Regions from separate parts of the Vibrio sp. Vb0667 genome, predicted to be linked through region 1. Evidence: riboswitches for the same ligand, from Rfam matches in the RefSeq annotation. Region 1 holds a riboswitch; each other region holds the start of a gene.

Evidence for each region. A riboswitch is a leader RNA that binds a small molecule or an ion and turns the genes downstream of it on or off. The one in region 1 is predicted to bind thiamine pyrophosphate.
Region 2: it holds a riboswitch for thiamine pyrophosphate, as region 1 does, so the genes downstream of both, thiC (phosphomethylpyrimidine synthase ThiC) here and thiB (thiamine ABC transporter substrate binding subunit) in region 1, are expected to answer to the same signal.
Region 3: it holds a riboswitch for thiamine pyrophosphate, as region 1 does, so the genes downstream of both, thiD (bifunctional hydroxymethylpyrimidine kinase/phosphomethylpyrimidine kinase) here and thiB (thiamine ABC transporter substrate binding subunit) in region 1, are expected to answer to the same signal.

What each region holds. Positions count from the first base shown of each region.
Region 1 is NZ_JAWPOL010000008.1:27,972-34,010, forward strand. Features, by position in the region: gene R8269_RS10520 (LysR family transcriptional regulator) at 1-580, shown strand, start outside; gene thiQ (thiamine ABC transporter ATP-binding protein) at 599-1,303, opposite strand; gene thiP (thiamine/thiamine pyrophosphate ABC transporter permease ThiP) at 1,303-2,889, opposite strand; gene thiB (thiamine ABC transporter substrate binding subunit) at 2,931-3,923, opposite strand; TPP riboswitch at 3,996-4,132, opposite strand; gene R8269_RS10540 (flavin prenyltransferase UbiX) at 4,170-4,808, opposite strand; gene mpl (UDP-N-acetylmuramate:L-alanyl-gamma-D-glutamyl-meso-diaminopimelate ligase) at 4,814-6,039, opposite strand, start outside.
Region 2 is NZ_JAWPOL010000036.1:31,688-37,726, reverse strand. Features, by position in the region: gene R8269_RS20960 (multicopper oxidase family protein) at 1-1,125, shown strand, start outside; gene crcB (fluoride efflux transporter CrcB) at 1,249-1,632, shown strand; TPP riboswitch at 1,693-1,791, shown strand; gene thiC (phosphomethylpyrimidine synthase ThiC) at 1,955-3,895, shown strand; gene R8269_RS20945 (thiamine phosphate synthase) at 3,895-5,310, shown strand; gene R8269_RS20940 (HesA/MoeB/ThiF family protein) at 5,297-6,039, shown strand, end outside.
Region 3 is NZ_JAWPOL010000040.1:2,634-8,672, reverse strand. Features, by position in the region: gene tenA (thiaminase II) at 1-106, opposite strand, end outside; gene R8269_RS21480 (ABC transporter substrate-binding protein) at 161-1,111, opposite strand; partial or broken gene R8269_RS21475 (ABC transporter permease) at 1,159-1,884, opposite strand; gene R8269_RS21470 (ABC transporter ATP-binding protein) at 1,952-2,707, opposite strand; gene thiD (bifunctional hydroxymethylpyrimidine kinase/phosphomethylpyrimidine kinase) at 2,697-3,554, opposite strand; TPP riboswitch at 3,652-3,759, opposite strand; gene R8269_RS21460 (TldD/PmbA family protein) at 4,071-5,456, shown strand; gene R8269_RS21455 (TldD/PmbA family protein) at 5,456-6,039, shown strand, end outside.

The sequences.
Region 1 (6,039 bases):
ACAATGGCCAAAAGTACAAATTGCGTTAGAAGCATCGAACGATTTTGTTGATCTCTTTTCACACGGCTTTGATATGGCAATTCGAGTCGGTCAGATAGTTGATGATCGATTGATCGCAAAAAAATTAGGCTATACCACTCGAGTTCTGGCTGCTAGCCCTGAGTATTTAGCTGAGTTCGGCGTACCTGAAACGCCAGAAGATCTGACAAAACACAACTGTTTGAGGTATCAATATGTTTCAGAAATAGGGCCTTGGACGCTGATCTCACACGATAATACCGTCAATGTTTCAATAACCAGTAACTTCTCAAGTACAACTGTAGAAGCAATATTGAAAGGCGCACTTAAAGGACTAGGCATCGCTAACTTACCTGTGCAAAACATGACGCAAGAGCTAGAAAGTGGCACCTTAGTCAGAGTGTTGCCGCAATGGCACACGGTACCAATGCCTATTTATCTAGTCTATCGTCCTGGAGCAAACCGCCCACGGCGCGTACAAGCAATGATTGACCATATCATGAGCTTAAGATCTCAATTTGAATTTGGCCCTAGGCATGGTTTGTGTTGCGGAGAAGCATAACCTAGCAACTATCAGGCACTAGCATGCGGCTCGGATAAATGCCGCAAGCTTCTCACTAGCATGCTGTTCACTCAATGCAGACATATCACCCGCGGCTTCCACTTTACCATCTGCCACAAACACAAAGTGGCTGGCAATCGCTTTGGCATCGCTTAAATTGTGCGTGACCATCAATACGGTTATTCCCCGCTCTGCTGCGAGTTTTTTTACCAAGCTCAGCATCTCTTCACGCAACACCGGATCAAGCGCCGAGAACGGCTCATCCAATAGCCACATGGGATGAGGCTGAACAAAACAACGCGCTAAGGCAACACGTTGACGCTGGCCACCAGAAAGATGCTCTGGCAAACGGTCGAGGTACTCTGCAACACCAACTTGCTGCGCGGCTTGTTCAATCTGACGATTTTGGTCCACCGTAAGCTTTAGCCCTGGGTGTAAGCCCAAACCGATGTTGTCACGCACCGATAAGTGAGCAAACAAATTGTGCTCTTGGAACAACATAGAGAACGGACGCAGATAAGGCTCTTTACGCACAATGGACTCACCATCAACACAAATATCACCACGGTCAGGATGGATGAATCCTGCCACCAACGCCAGCAAGGTTGACTTCCCTGCCCCACTTGGTCCCATCAGCGACACAATCTGTCCTTGCTCAATCGTTAAGTCAAAACGAAACAGTTCACGTTGGTAGGTGTACTGCACATCATCCAACACTAACATTACGCTCTCTCCTTCGTTTTCAATACTTTCTCAATCAAGGCAAAACAGCCCACACTCAACAACAATAGGGTCACCGATACCACCGCAGCTGCGTCCATCTGATAGCTGCCAAGCAGCTGGAATAAATACAGAGGTAAAGTGCGGAACTCTTGTCCGCCAAACAACGCAATAGCACTTAAATCGCCAATCGCAAACATAAAGCTGATCGCAAACGCATGTGCAAACGGCTTGCGTAGCGCCTGCCACTCCACCACTTTAAACCGTTGCCAGCCACGCATGCCTAAGCTGGCACATACATACTGATACTGTTGTTCAATGTGCAGCATTGGCTGCGCTAGCGTTTTGATCACGTAAGGCAAAGCCATCAAACCGTTCACCAAAATCACGACAAAAAATGCCAAGCTAAAAACATCGGTAAATGCGCGCAGTAGTAAGAATAAACCGGTGCTAATCACCAGACCTGGAGTCACCAAAATAACGGTGCCGATTAACTCAATCTGATCGGCTCGCGTGTTTTTGTACTGCAACCGCCAACGGCGACTGGTCAATAGTATGGACACCCCTGCAGCGACCGCAAGCGCGCTAGCGACACAGGCGACTTTGAGGGAGTTCAATAGCGCAGACCAAAAACGCTCATCGGTTAATACTGTCCAAACTTGTTGGTTGATGCCACTCAGTAACACCATCAATAACGGCGGTATTACCAGTAAAAAGGCACCTATGATCCAAAAGCTATCCCAAGCTTTTGACCACCCATGATCCTTCGTTAAATATTGCTGTACCGATGTGCTTCCAGCACTGATAGAAACAGGCCTTGTTAACTTCTGCACTCCAATAGCAAGCAGTCCACATAACAGCATCTGCCACAGCGCCAATAACGCCCCAGCTTGTAAATCAAAATCAAACTTAATCGCTTGGTAAATGGCCAATTCAATGGTGGTGGATTTTGGCCCGCCCCCCAACGCCATTACAGTGGCAAAACTGGTAAAGCACAACATAAACACCAACCCACAAACGTGGGGAAGCTGCTGCCTTAAACGCGGCCATTCTACCCAACGAAACTTATCCCAATGGCTCATCCCAAGATGCGCGCAAAGCTTATGCTGCTCGGCAGGAATAGACTCCAAGGCTTGCAGAAGCAATCGTGCCGCGTAAGGTAAATTAAAGAACACATGGGCGAGTAAAATGCCGTTCAAACCGTAAATAGAGAATGGCAGTTTAGTGTCGAAACTTTGCAACCACTGCGCCAACAAACCACTGTTGCCATAAATCGCTAACAGCCCAAAAACACCAACCAAAACCGGCAAAACCAGTGTCGATGCAAACAGCTTAAGCAGTAATGATTTACCAATAAATTGGCGACGCGAAAGTGCGTGCGCTACTGGAATGGCAAAGCCAACACTGAGCAATGTGGAAAGAAACGCTTGGTAGAAACTGAACTTGGTGACATGTTGATAGTACGGGTCGCCCCATACCACAGACACATCAAGTGAAGGGGCTTGAACAATCAAAGCACCTAGGGCAGAAATAACAAAGGTCGCGATGATCATCGCGACCCCTAAACCTATTTTTGGAACAGAATTCAAAGGTAAAACCTATCTCATTCAGATGAGGGTGGAAACGTCAGCTAAAACGTCAATGCGCTTTGCCATTCGCGAATCCAAGACTTACGCATTTTTGCCACTTCATCAGCACTAAAGCTCAACGACTTGCTTGGAACACTCAAAGTTTCAAAACCTTTAGGTAACTCAACGTCAGTGACTGGGTACATCCAGTTACCCGTTGGCATCGCCGATTGGAACTCATCACTTAAAATGAAACTCATAAATTGATCAGCAAGTTCTGAATTTTTTGCCCCTTTCACTTTGGCGGCGACTTCAACTTGCATGTAGTGGCCTTCAGCAAAACTCGCCGTAGCAAACTTCGAATCGTTTTCCGCAATTAAGTGGTACGCAGGTGAAGTGGTGTAAGAAAGCACTAAATCGGACTCACCATTGAGGAACATAGAATACGCCTCAGACCAACCTTTCGTGACCGTTACGGTTTTGCTCGCTAGCTTCTGCCACGCTTGCGTCACATCGTCGCCATAAATAGATTTCATCCATAGCATTAAGCCTTGGCCCGGCGTTGAAGTCCGCGGATCTTGGTAAATCACTTTCAGATCGTCGCGCGTTTCCACCAGCTCTTTCATGCTTTTCGGCGGATTAGCCAGTTTCTCTTTGTTGTACACAAACGCGAAGTAGCCGTAATCGTACGGTACAAACGTCGTGTCACTCCAACCGTTTGGTAACACTGTGTTAGCCGTATCCACATTGTGCTCGGCAAGCAGACCGGTTTTCTTCGCTTCTGCCATCAGATTGTTATCCAAACCTAACACGATGTCGGCTTTGCTATTACCGCCTTCAAGACGAAGACGATTCAGGATCGACACACCATCGTCTAATGCCACGAAGTTAACGTCACAGCCACATTTTGCTTCAAAAGCTTGCTCGATTTTAGGACCCGGCCCCCAATCTGCGGCAAAAGAGTCGTAGGTATAGATGGTTAATGTGTTTTCAGCGGCAAACGCTGAAGTAGAGGTGATTGCAGCTAAGGCAATCAGATTTAGAGTGGTTTTCACTGCTCGCTCTCCATGAGTATTTCAGAGAAATAAGTTGAGCGGCACAGGGTTTGAGGCGGCTATTAAGGATTTCCAATATCCAGACTCAATTCCTACGCCAGCATTATCTGGTTCAGGTAATACGGGTCCCTAGTAAAGCACTTAGGTCTCAGCGCCCAAATGCATTGATTGACTCAATGCAAAATGGGTTTGCTCCCCGATGAGTTGGATGGATTGTAAAGGTATTTGAGTGGTTACACAATCAGCTCACGAGCGCTGGTCATAGCCCCAACGAGGCACCAAACCTTGCTCAATACCTAAGTGGTCGAGAATTCTCGCCACCATAAAATCCACTAAGTCTTCAATGCTCTTTGGCTGATGGTAGAAGCCCGGGGCCGCTGGCATGATGGTGACGCCCATTTGCGATAGCTTGTGCATGTTCTCCAGATGTAGCGTTGAAAATGGCGTTTCACGAACCACGAGCAACAGCTGCCCGCGCTCTTTCATTACCACATCAGCGGCCCGTTCGATCAAGTTGTCCGACATACCGTGTGCTATGGCTGCAACGCTTCCCGCAGAACATGGGCAAACCACCATTTGCTTTGGTGCAGCAGAACCAGACGCAACCGGCGAGAACCAATCATCTTTACCGCAAACGGTGATGTTATTTCGATTGCAGTTCAGGTGCTCTACCAATGCTTGCTGCGCCGCTTCTGGGCCACTTGGTAGCTTAAGATTATGCTCGGTTGCCATCACAACACGAGCCGCCGAAGAAATCAGAACGTAGACATGATAATCCGCCGCAACCAAGCATTCTAAAAGACGAAGGCCGTAGGGAGCACCAGAAGCACCCGTTAATGCCAACGTGATGGCTTTTTTATGAGAGGGTTGTGTTTTGTTTTGCATATCAATCAGGCTTTTTGTTTTAACTGCTCAAGAAGTTTTCCGTGAATACCACCAAAGCCACCGTTGCTCATGACTAGAATTTGGTCACCTGGTCGCGCACGTTCGACGATCTTGGCTACAAAGTTATCTATATCCGCATCGACAAACGCTGGCTGTGTGCATTGGTCGGCAATGTCTTGCACAGACCACTCGATATTATCTGGCTGGAACAAGAAGACTTCATCTGCACTGTGTAGTGACTCTGCAAGTGTGTTTTTGTGTACGCCACGCTTCATGGTGGCAGAACGCGGCTCTAACACTGCTAGGATGCGTTTTTCACCTACCTTGTTACGCAAACCACCGACAGTAAGTTCAATTGCCGTTGGGTGATGCGCAAAATCATCGTAAACCGTCACACCTTGTTCTTCACCTTTCAGCTCTAAACGGCGCTTGGTATTGATGAAACGCCCTAATACTTGGCAAGCAAGATCCGGAGTGACTCCAACATGTCGTGCAGCAGCGATTGCCATCAGCGCATTATCCACATTGTGGTCACCCACCAAATTCCATTCGACGGTACCAACCTTCTCGCCTTGCAACGCAACGTCAAATTTTGAGCCATCAAGCACTAATTTGTGCGCTTGCCAGTCACCATTCTCACCAGAGAACTGTTTTTCAGTCCAGCAGCCACGCTCTAATACATCCGCTAACGCCTGATCTTTTCTCGGCGCTAAGATCAATCCATTGCCCGGTACAGTTCGCACTAAATGATGGAATTGGCGCTTGATCGCTTCTAGATCATCGAAGATATCAGCATGATCAAACTCAAGATTGTTCATGATTAAAGTGCGAGGATGGTAATGCACAAACTTAGAACGCTTATCGAAAAAAGCACTGTCATATTCGTCCGCTTCAACGACAAAAAACATACTTTCACCCAAACGAGCAGACACTCCGAAGTTACCGAGTACCCCACCGACTAAGAAACCCGGTTGATAACCACAATCTTCAAGTATCCAAGCAAGCATGCTCGACGTGGTCGTTTTCCCATGTGTACCCGATACCGCCAATACCCAACGATCATGCAGCAAAAACTCGTTGAGCCACTGCGGGCCAGAGGTGTAACGCATGTTAGTGTTGAGCACATGCTCGACACAAGGGTTGCCACGGCTCATCGCATTACCAATCACCACAAGATCTGGTTGAGGGTCGAGTTGAGACGGGTCAAAGCCTTCAATAATTTCAATACCTT
Region 2 (6,039 bases), on a different contig from region 1:
GAGCCGACTACAATCCACTGGCATGGCTTGCGAATCCCTATTGAAATGGATGGTGTCCCTTTCTTGAGCCAGCAGCCTATCATGCCAGGTGAAACATTCGTTTATGAATTTACACCACCAGATGCGGGCACATTTTGGTATCACCCACATATGAATAGTGTGAAGCAGCTTGGTATGGGCTTAGTCGGGCTAATTGTCGTTGAAGAGGCAGAGCCGGTTCAGTTTGATGAAGAGCATGAAGTCGTTCTAAAGCATTGGCATTTAGACAAACAAGGTCAGTGGAAGAACCTTATGGTACCGCGCTTGAGCGCTCGTATGGGGACTCCCGGAGAGTGGAGTAGCGTCAATGGTGTGCATGAACCTGTTTATGCGCTGAAGCAGAATGCTACCACGCGATTAAGAATTGCTAATGTCGATAATACCATTACTTACCCGATCGCTATTGAAGGTGCAGAGGCTTGGGTTATTGCTATTGATGGTAATCCTGTTAAAGCGCCTTATAAGCTCACTCAGCACAAAATTGGTCCAGGAATGAGGTTGGATGTCGGATTGATTGCTCCGAAGGCTGGAACACGTGTTTATGTGCGTCAAATGAAAGGACGCTTCCCATTCCCTTTGTGCGAGTTTGACGTTGTTGAGTCTGACTTGCCGAGCAACCAGAAACTGCCTTTGTTACCTCTCAACCCTGTGCCAGCTCTCGATTTGAAAAATGCAGAGCAAATCGATTATGTGTTTGAGTGGGAGGGGGCGATCACTCCTGCTGATAAATCGGGCAAAGCGATACCTAAGTTCTGGCTGATGAACAAACGGGCTTGGGAGGGAATGAGCAAAGATAATATTCCAGCGCCGCTTTCAACATTGGAGATGGGAAAAACCTATATCTTCAACCTAAAGAACGTCACCCAATATCATCATCCTATTCATCTTCATGGACACACATTTACGGTTCTTGAGTTAGATGGCAAAAAACTCGACGAACCGTTTCATACCGATACGGTCTTACTTGGAAAAAGCGGCAGTGCGAAAGCGGCATTTGTTGCAGATAACCCAGGGCGTTGGATGTACCATTGTCATGTAATTGAACACATGAAGACGGGTTTGATGGGTTACATCGAAGTAAAGTGACTCCTGTAACTTTTAAAATCTTGATAAGTTTTAAGCGCTATACTTTGCTGAATTCTAAGATTGTATAATCACTATTGCCGTAAATTTGATTACAATGTCGCCATTAACTTTTCTGGGGGAATTATGGGACAACTATCCGTTTTGGGTTTTATTGCATTGGGTGGTGCATTTGGTGCATGTTCTCGTTACTTAATTTCTGAACTTTGTGTCATTTTATTGGGGCGTGGTTTTCCATATGGTACGTTAACCGTTAACGTTGTTGGCTCATTTATGATGGGCTTATTGATAGCAGCTTTCGATAATGAACTTTTGGCAACGGAACCTTGGCGACAAGTGATTGGCTTGGGTTTTTTAGGGGCACTAACGACGTTTTCCACCTTCTCGATGGATAATGTGTTGCTTATGCAGCAGGGCGCTTTCTTTAAGATGGGGTTGAACGTATTGTTGAATGTCGTGTTAAGTATTTCAGCTGCGTGGATAGGCTTTCAATTATTGATGCGCAGCTAGCAAAGTAGTTAAAAATTGAACAGGTCGGCTTGGTTTCACCAAGCCGTTTTTATATACTGACATCACTTGTCGGAGTGCCATAAGGCTGAGACCGTTAATTCGGGATCCGTTGAACCTGATCAGATTAGAATCTGCGAAGGGAACAAGAGAAGATATTCACACCGGAGTTCTTTCTGGTTGATCTATCAAAAGTCGAATGTTGTTACAGGCAAATATCGTAAGCTTTAACTAGCCTTAATTTGACTCCTCTTGTCGCATCTATCCGCCAAGCATTTTTATCCAATTACTTTTTATCTAGTATAACAAAGCAAGGAAAAATGCTATGTCGAGTCGCAAACAAGCGAGACTGGAAGCAAAACAGTTCATTGATACACTCTCGGTACAACCGTACCCCAATTCAAGCAAAGTCTACGTAGAAGGCTCACGTCCAGATATTCGTGTGCCAATGCGTGAAATATCACTCGCTGATAGCCTTATTGGAGGCACAAAAGAAGCGCCTATTTTCGAGCCTAATGAGCCAGTACGCGTTTACGATACCTCGGGTGTATACACAGATCCAGAGCACACCATAGACCTCTATAGCGGCTTACCTAAGCTGAGAGAAGGGTGGATTGAAGAGCGTGCCGATACTGAGCTACTTGATGAAGTAAGCTCGGTGTACACCAAAGAACGCTTAGAAGACGAAACACTAGACGATCTTCGTTACGGTAATCTACCACGTATTCGACGTGCCAAAGATGGCCATTGTGTGACCCAATTGCACTATGCTCGCAAAGGTATTATTACCCCAGAAATGGAATATATCGCGCTGCGTGAAAACATGGGGCGTGCCAAGTATCGCGATGAAGTGCTGAATCAACAGCATCCGGGTCAAAGCTTTGGTGCGAACCTACCAAAGGACATTACTGCAGAGTTTGTGCGTAAAGAAGTCGCCGAAGGTCGCGCTATTATCCCTTCTAATATCAACCACCCAGAATCCGAACCAATGATCATTGGGCGTAACTTTTTGGTCAAAGTGAACGCCAACATCGGTAACTCATCGGTCACTTCTTCGATTGAAGAAGAAGTAGAGAAACTAGTTTGGGCGACACGTTGGGGTGGAGATACCGTTATGGATCTCTCTACTGGACGTAACATCCACGAAACTCGCGAGTGGATTCTACGTAACAGTCCGGTTCCGATCGGTACCGTACCAATGTATCAAGCGCTTGAGAAAGTGAATGGTGTTGCGGAAAACCTTAACTGGGAAGTGATGCGCGATACCCTGATTGAGCAAGCAGAGCAGGGCGTTGACTACTTTACTATCCATGCCGGTTTACTACTTCGTTATGTGCCAATGACTGCAAAACGCGTTACTGGCATCGTCTCTCGTGGTGGTTCTATCATCGCGAAATGGTGTTTAGCGCACCACCAAGAAAGCTTCTTATACACCCATTTCCGAGAGATCTGTGAAATCTGTGCTAAGTACGATGTCGCACTATCTCTTGGTGATGGTCTGCGTCCTGGCTCGGTTGCTGATGCTAACGATGAAGCGCAATTTGCAGAGCTTCGTACTCTTGGCGAATTGACCAAGGTTGCGTGGGAATACGACGTACAGGTGATTATTGAAGGCCCTGGTCATGTTCCAATGCATATGATCAAAGAGAACATGGAAGAACAGTTAGAGCACTGCCATGAAGCTCCTTTCTATACCCTTGGCCCATTGACGACAGACGTTGCTCCAGGTTACGACCATATTACTTCAGGTATTGGCGCTGCCATGATTGGCTGGTATGGCTGTGCGATGCTTTGCTACGTCACTCCTAAAGAGCACCTTGGCTTACCAAACAAAGAAGATGTGAAAGTAGGCATGATCACTTATAAGCTTGCTGCGCACGCCGCGGATTTGGCGAAGGGACATCCTGGTGCACAAGTTCGTGATAACGCGCTTTCTAAAGCTCGCTTCGAGTTCCGCTGGGAAGACCAATTCAACTTGTCACTCGATCCAGATACCGCGCGCGCTTTCCATGACGAAACCTTGCCTCAAGAGTCTGGAAAAGTTGCTCACTTCTGTTCGATGTGCGGGCCAAAGTTCTGCTCGATGAAGATCTCGCAAGAGGTTCGAGAATATGCGAAAGACACAGAGCAAGTTGCTGCGGACCAAGCTATCTCAATCAAAATGCTGGATGACCCTCTTGAGGGTATGCGTCAGAAATCGCAAGAATTTAGAGAGTCAGGTTCTGAGCTATACCACCCAGCAGCACATGCCGAGGTAAGTGACTAATGAGCAAAATCCTTATTCCGTCATCGTTGATTGAACTGACAGGTTTAGTTCAGCAATGTTTGTTGTTGGCGAAAGAACAGGGTTTTAGCATCGAAGACATTGAGTTGGGTGTGAGTCCAACTCAATCTATTCAGCTTGTTCGCGGCCAACAGACCACACACATAACGACTGATCTCATTGATGATTATGACTCTGAGCATGAGAGTTCATTTGTGCTCTATTACCGTTCTGCTTTGTCGGTAGAAGCGTGTGCTAAGCAACCGTCGAAAGCGATTTATATTGGTATTGCTGATACTCAGGTATCCAATGAAAAGGAGAAAGTGCTTCAGCTTGATATCTGGCGTCACCCAATTAACAACGAAGTGAGAGCGCTTTCCGTTAAGTCCAAATTCAACGCAATGTTCGATCCTGAACATCACCTTGCTTGGATAGTAACGCTGACAGTACTCGATTTTCCTATCGAAGATGCGTTAACACTTGCTCGAGGAATCCTAACTCAACAAGCGAATGTTTCACGTGAAACACTGTTGAATGACAACCTTGATGAGGGACGATCTACTCAGTGGGCTGACCAATTTGATGATTTCCCCACACCTGTACTGGAGGATAACCGACTCGATATTCAAGTTGGTTGGTCTGCACAAGGTGAGAGCGTTAGCTTTCCAACTCTAACTAAGCAAAGTCTAGGGCTCTATCCAGTCGTTGATGATGTTGCTTGGATTGAGCGTCTACTGCCACTAGGCATCAACACTATTCAACTGCGAATAAAGAACCCACAACAAGCCGATTTAGAACAACAGATCATTCGAGCAATTGAGCTAGGTCGTCAGTATCAAGCACAAGTGTTTATAAATGACTACTGGCAGTTGGCAATCAAGCATGGCGCTTATGGCGTTCACCTGGGACAAGAAGACATAGAAGAATCGAATTTGGCTCAGCTAACTAAAGCCGGCATTCGTCTTGGTCTTTCTACTCATGGTTATTATGAGCTACTGCGCATCGTACAAATTCATCCTAGTTACATCGCGCTAGGGCATATTTTTCCAACCACCACTAAACAGATGCCATCGAAACCACAAGGTTTGGTGCGCTTGGCTCTGTATCAAAAGCTGATTGATAGCATTCCTTATACAAACACAGAGTCGGTTTTCCGTCCTGCAAAAGACAAAGCAGGTAGTGACTATGTGCTTGGCTTTCCGACGGTCGCGATTGGTGGCATTGACCAATCTAATGCAGACCAAGTTTGGCAAACAGGTGTTTCTAGTTTGGCAGTTGTGCGAGCGATTACGTTGGCAGAATCACCTCAGTCGGTCATCGAGTTCTTCGTACAACTGATGAAGGAAAGACAGCTAACGTTTACTGATCAGAATAGTAAATTGGTGGATACCAAGAGAGGCGAGCATGCTGACGGATAAGCAGTTCCTTCGCTATCAACGTCAAGTCGCTCTGCCAGAAATTGCCGAAGTTGGGCAAGAGCGGTTGAGTAAATCGAATGTGCTGATCATCGGTTGTGGTGGGTTAGGAAGTGCTGCGAGTTTGTACTTGGCATCAGCGGGTGTTGGTAAATTGGTTGTTGTTGATGACGATGAAGTTGATAGCAGTAACCTACAACGTCAGATCATTTATCGTGAACAAGACCTCCAAGTTGCGAAAACAAAAGCGACTGTAAAGCAACTCACTGAACTTAATTCTATGGTCCAAGTTCGTGCTCTCAATAAGCGATTAGACAAAGCACAGCTGCAGCTTGAAGTGATGCTAGCAGATGTGGTGCTCGACTGCACCGATAACATGCCAACGCGTCAGCTCATTAACCAAGTTTGTTTCGAGCAAAATACGCCACTTATCTCAGCGGCGGCAATTGGTTGGCAAGGACAATTTGCTGTCTTTGATTACCAAATACCAAGTGAACAAGAAGCGCAGAGTAAAGCCTGTTACCGCTGTTTGTATCCGTTCGACGAATTACCGCAAACGCAAAAGTGTAGTGAGAGTGGTGTCGTTGGTCCGGTGGTGGGCACACTTGGTAACTACCAAGCGATAGCGGCAATTCAAAAACTGGCGACGGGAAAGTTTCATGTCGAGACTGCCAAGTTGCATCTGTTTGATGGGTTGAAACTGCAATGGCAAACCATGGCGATAAGCAAAGA
Region 3 (6,039 bases), on a different contig from region 1:
AACAAGGCTGAGCCAGAGTGCCTTGCGCCAATTGCTGCACGAAAGCATGCTCAGTGTATTCTTGCCAATCTTGGTGGCAAGCGTCGATCAAATCTTGGTATTTCATTATGGGTACCTCGTTATCAAAAGACCCTAGGCTTAGATCCTAAGGCCAGTAGAATTAGTCAAAGCTCGGTACGTAATCTTTCGCTTTTGGCAGTGTTTCGATGATGTTTTGTGAATACATGAACTCGGCATAATCATCGTAGCGTTTCAGATCTACTGCAGATGGACGAAGAGCGAAACGAGTTAGTGTGTCATTCCAAGCGCGCTGGTTAAGCTCGTTGTTGAGGGTGTCTGGTGAATAAGCCACAAACTCTTTCCAAGATTCTTTTGGATGGTTAACGATGTAAGTGGTCGCTTGCTCCAGTGCTTTGTTGAATGCCTTGATGGCTTCTTTGTCGTAGGTTTTTGCATTGGCTACGAAGACTAACTCGTCATACGCTGGCACGCCGTGTTCTTCAGGGAAGAAGGCTTTAGCTTTATAACCTTCTAGTGCAAGTTGGTTGGTTTCGAAGTTACGTAGACCACCCCAAATCGCATCCACCTTGCCAGACGCAAGAGACGAAGATAGCGCCCAACCTACGTTGATGATTTGTACGTCAGAAAACTTCACATTCTCTTGAGCTAACATAGTGCCGATTGTTGCTTCTTCGTTGCCTGCGATCGCAATACCGATCTTCTTACCTTTTAAGTCGCCAAGGTTTTCATTCTTACCGTTGTCCAACACCATCAGCGTGTTGAGTGGCGTAGCAATCAAAGTCGCAGAGCGGATTAATGGCAAACCCGCCGCGACATCGATAGTTAGGCTTGGCTGGTAAGAAATCGCCATGTCGACCTTGCCAGCAGCGACCAACTTAGGTGGCGTACTTGGATCTGCAGGCTCTTGAATGTTGACCTTCAAACCTTGTTCTTTGAAGTAACCGCGCTCTTTGGCAATCACGATAGGACCATGGTTTGGATTGACGAACCAATCCAACATCAGTGTCATCTCTTTTTCAGCTGCAAGCACGTTGGTTGATACCACTGAAGCGAGTAGAGCAGCAGCGCTCACAAGTTTGTTTTTATTCACGGGGTTCTTCCTTTTCTTTCCCAATTTTCTTTGGTTATTTTCTGTAATTACTTGCTTTCCCAAGGGATGGCTTTTTTCAATAATTTATCGGTGATGAAGTAGAGTGAGATAGACAGCACGGCGAGGATAAACAGCGCCGCAAACATCTCGTCAATGATCATGCGAGCGTTAGCTTGGAGCATCAGATAACCCAAGCCTTCACTTGAACCTACCCACTCACCGACCACTGCTCCAATTGGCGCAATAACGACGGCAACACGAATACCTGAAGCTAACGTTGGTAGCGCGGCTGGCAATTGAATATGACGAAGTAGCTGCCATTTCGACGCGCCCATGGTCTTGGCAAGATCGAGGTAACCTGTTGGTGTATTGCGTAAGCCGTCATAGCAACATGTCGTGACGGGGAAAAAGATGATGATCGCTGCCATGACGACTTTCGATGCAATACCGTAACCCAGCCAAAGCATGAGCACTGGCGCGATGGCGAACACAGGGATCGCTTGGCTAGCAATCAGAATAGGCAGTAACCAACGCTTCAGCGGCTCAAACATCAGCATTTGCAATGCGAACAGCAAACCCATCGATAATCCAAGCGCCAAGCCAAGTAAGATCTCTTGCGCAGTAACCCAAGTATGTTTGAGCAGGATATCGTAACGAGTGACCAATCTATCCAGCACTTCAATTGGTGAAGGTAAGATGAAGCCTGGCATGTCGAATACCACCACAACCAACTGCCACAATCCCAAGATCACCGCAGTGCTGATTACCAAGCGCAGAGCTTGATGGGTCACGCGTTCTTTTTTACCAATACGTGCCGAAACGGAGTTGTACTGAGTCATATCACTCATAGTCTTTCTCCAATTGATCCAAAATCGCTTGTTGAAGCGCGGCGCACTCTCCATCGAGAACTCGTGGTGGCTTGGAATCCGGAACAACCAAGTGCTGAGCTTGCGCAGGCGTACCTTGCAGTACATAGAGTTGGTGAGCTAATCGCACCGCTTCTTGTGGGTCGTGGGTAATAAGAACAACGGTCTTATCTTTCAGTAATTCGGCAGACAAGGTCTGCAACTTATGGCGAGTAACCGCGTCCAACGCAGAGAAAGGCTCATCCATCAGAACCAGAGGCTTGTCTTGCATCAGAGTGCGAGCAAGGGCAACACGTTGTCTCATGCCGCCAGAGAGCTGAGTTGGCTTAGCATCCGCGTAATCGGCGAGTTTTACTTGGTTTAGTAAAGCCAGTGCACGTTGTCTATTTTGCTCTGGTGCTTGCTCTTGAGAAAATCGAGAACTGAGGCAGACGTTGTCTAACACATTCAACCACGGTAGCAATAAATCCTGCTGAGCCATGTAAGCGATACGGTCATGCAGTGCAGCGCCATCCGTTGTGATGAGTTCGCCATGCCAGTCAACTTGGTCATCCAGTAGGCCAGCTAAGTAACGCAATATTGTGGTTTTCCCGCAGCCACTTCGTCCGAGTAATACCGTCCATTTACCGACGGGAATGGTCATGTTCATTCCTGCTAAAGTCGGTGTTTGGCTATCTTTGTATCGCAGGCTAGCATCGGAAAGCTGAATGCCAATCGCGTTAGCGAACATAAGTATGACCCGCAAAAAAGTGGTTCACAGGGCCGTGACCTTTACCGACATCCAGTTCATCAGCGTGCGCGATAGCTTGGCTGATGTACTGCTTACCAAGGTGCACCGCTTTGTGCAGATTGTTGCCTTGGCCAAGATAAGACGCAATGGCGGAAGAAAGTGTACAGCCTGTGCCATGAGTGTTTTTGGTTGGAAATCGCTTGGCGCTAATTAACTCGGCACTGTCTTGCATGATAAGCAGATCGTTGCTGTTTTCATTTTCTTCAAGGTGACCTCCTTTGAGCAGAATAGCTTTGGCTCCAAGCGCACGAAGGTCGGTAATCATATCGTTCATTTCAGATTCTGATTGAGGCATTGGCTTACCCGTCAATGCTGCGCCTTCGGGTAGGTTAGGGGTAATGATGTCTGCGAGCGGAATCAATTCTTCTTTTAAAGTGCTGATTGCCGACTGTTCCAGTAATAGATCGCCGCTGGTGGCCACCATCACAGGGTCAATCACGAGGTGTTTTGGCTGGTATTGTTTAATTTTGTCTGCAACGACTTTGATGATGTTGGAATCTGCCAGCATGCCCACTTTGACTGCAACGATGTTGAGGTCGGTAAATACTGCATCAAGTTGGCTCTCTACATGGTCGAGAGGAATGGGGAAAATCGCAGAAACGCCTTGGGTATTTTGCGAAGTAATCGCCGTGATTACCGAGCAAGCAAAACTGCCGGTTGCGGACATCGCTTTGATGTCGGCTTGAATACCTGCACCGCCACCACTGTCTGAGCCCGCGATGGTCAATACGATAGGGGTAGGCAAGGCTGGCGTGTGATGTGAATGAGGTTGTGATTGCTGCGTCATGGTCGCTCCTACTACAAGACGTATAGGAACTGACTTTGACCGTTGCAGATAGATCGATTTTTCGATCGCTATCGCTTACCTAAGAGGGGCGACGAAAGGCAAAGTGTGCATAGTTCCCTACGTCAGTGCTAACTGAATCAGGTTCAACGGGTCTCGAATTTCGATCTCAGCCAACACTTGTCGTGTGGCCCCCCGACTATTTCGTTCGGATGATAGCAGGACCATTGCGGAAGGGATACGTTTTTTGAGCGTAATTATAATGAGTATTCAATTATGCGAGGTGAGTGATAAAGTAAGCACCTAAATGGTTTGCTGGGTGGAATTTACTAGTGCAACGCTCTGGTGAATGAGCAGAACCTGGAATATTTAATAAATAATCGTGGTCTCGTTAAGCAAGGATTAGCACAAAACAAGGTTAAAAAACTGTTAAAATTTAACGTGTTGCCAATTTAACTTTGTTGAACTTTTTCACAGTTAATTAGGAAGGCTAAGACGATCATCGAGCAAGGAGACTTCATGCTTAATTCTGTAACAGCGAAGTCAGTGATCGATCATGCACTCTTTTTGGGGGCTGATTTCGCTGAACTATTCGTTGAACATCACCAAACCAACACTGTCCAGATCGCATCTGGTGAAGTGGATAAGGTTAACTCGGGTATCGATTTTGGTATCGGTATTCGTCTTTTTTTCGGTCATAAGGTGCTTTACGGTTACACCAACAGCACAGATGAAGCCGAACTAAAGCGCGTAACCTCGCTGCTTGCTGCAAAAGACAAGCGTGAGCAAATCGCGTCAGCGGGTTCTTTGAATTTGAACCGCTACCCAATCCAACATGGTTGCCGCATGTCGCTAAGTAAGGATGCTAACCTAGATTCAAAAATCGCGTTTCTATTGAAAGTTGACCAAGCCGCACGTGCTGAGAGTGAGCATATCAGCCAGTTTATTGGCAGCGTTCTTCAGCGCGAGCAACAAGTGTCTATCTTCAACTCAGAAGGTCTACACGTTGACGATACTCGCCACTACATTCGTGTTGCTGGTAACACTGTCGCGCAAAAAGGTAATGAGCAGTCTTCTGGTATGGAAGGTCCTGGCGCTCTTGCTGGTTGGGAATTCAGTGAACAGCTTGATGCCAAAGAGCTAGGTCAAACTATCGCGCAGCAAGCGTTAGTAAAACTTGGCGCGGATGCTTGTCCATCGGGTGAAATGCCGGTGGTGATTGGTAACGGCTTTGGCGGCGTTATCTTCCATGAAGCATGTGGTCACTTGCTAGAAACCACTTCAGTTGCGAAGAAAGCATCAGTCTTCCACGACAAGATGGGCGAAATGGTTGCTCACACCGCAGTGAATGCAGTCGATGATGGCACCATGACCAACGAATGGGGCTCGATTCACATTGATGATGAAGGTATGAAGACTCAGCGCACTCAACTGATCAAAGACGGTAAGCTAACCAGCTTCATGGTCGATAAAATGGGTGGCATGAAGACAGGTTATGAGCCTACGGGTTCTGGTCGTCGTCAAAACTACAAGTTCGCACCAACCTCGCGCATGCGTAACACCTTTATCGAAGAGGGCGAGCATTCACTTAATGACATGCTGGCAGGCATCGAACGTGGTATCTATGCGAAGAAGATGGGCGGTGGCTCTGTTCAACCGGGTACGGGGGAGTTTAACTTTGCTGTTCGTGAAGCCTACCTCATTGAAAATGGCAAAATCACCAAGCCTCTGAAAACAGCAACGCTGATCAGCACGGGTCCAAAAGTGTTGAAAGAAATCAGCATGGTCGGCAAAGACATGGCGCTTGCGCCGGGCATGTGTGGTTCCGTGAGTGGTTCAGTACCAACAACTGTCGGTCAGCCAACGCTGAAAGTAGATAACATTCTGGTAGGAGGCGGTAACTAATGAGCCAAGAACAACAACTTCTTAATGCGGTTGATTACGTCCTATCAGAAGCAAAACGCCAAGGTGCAGAAGCGGACGTCATTGTAAACCGTAACAGTAGCTTTTCTTTGAAAGCGAACCAAGGAAAGCTGGATGAGTACAAAGTAAGCTCAAGCCAAGTTCTGGGTGTTCGTGTTGTGAAAGATGCGCGTGTTGCAACAAGCTATTCTGAGTCGTTAGAGCAACCAAGCTTGGATTTGATGCTGACCAACGCACTGCAAAGCGCTCGCTTTTCCAAGCAAGATGAACATCAGACGATTAGTTGCGTGAACAGTCAAATCGCGACTGATGTTGCTGAGATTGCGCAAGAAGATACAACTTCTGTTGACGAAAAAATCGAACTGTCTCTCGCTCTTGAGCAAGGCGTAGTGGCTCTGCCTCACGCCTCTAGCGCACCTTACAATGGTTACAGCGATGGCGAAACACAACTGATCATTGCCAATACTCAAGGCACATTGTGTCAACACTTCGAGCGCTCGTTCACTTGTTACGCGTATACCTTGTTTGAAAAAGACGGCAAACAGTCAATGGCGGGTAGAATGTC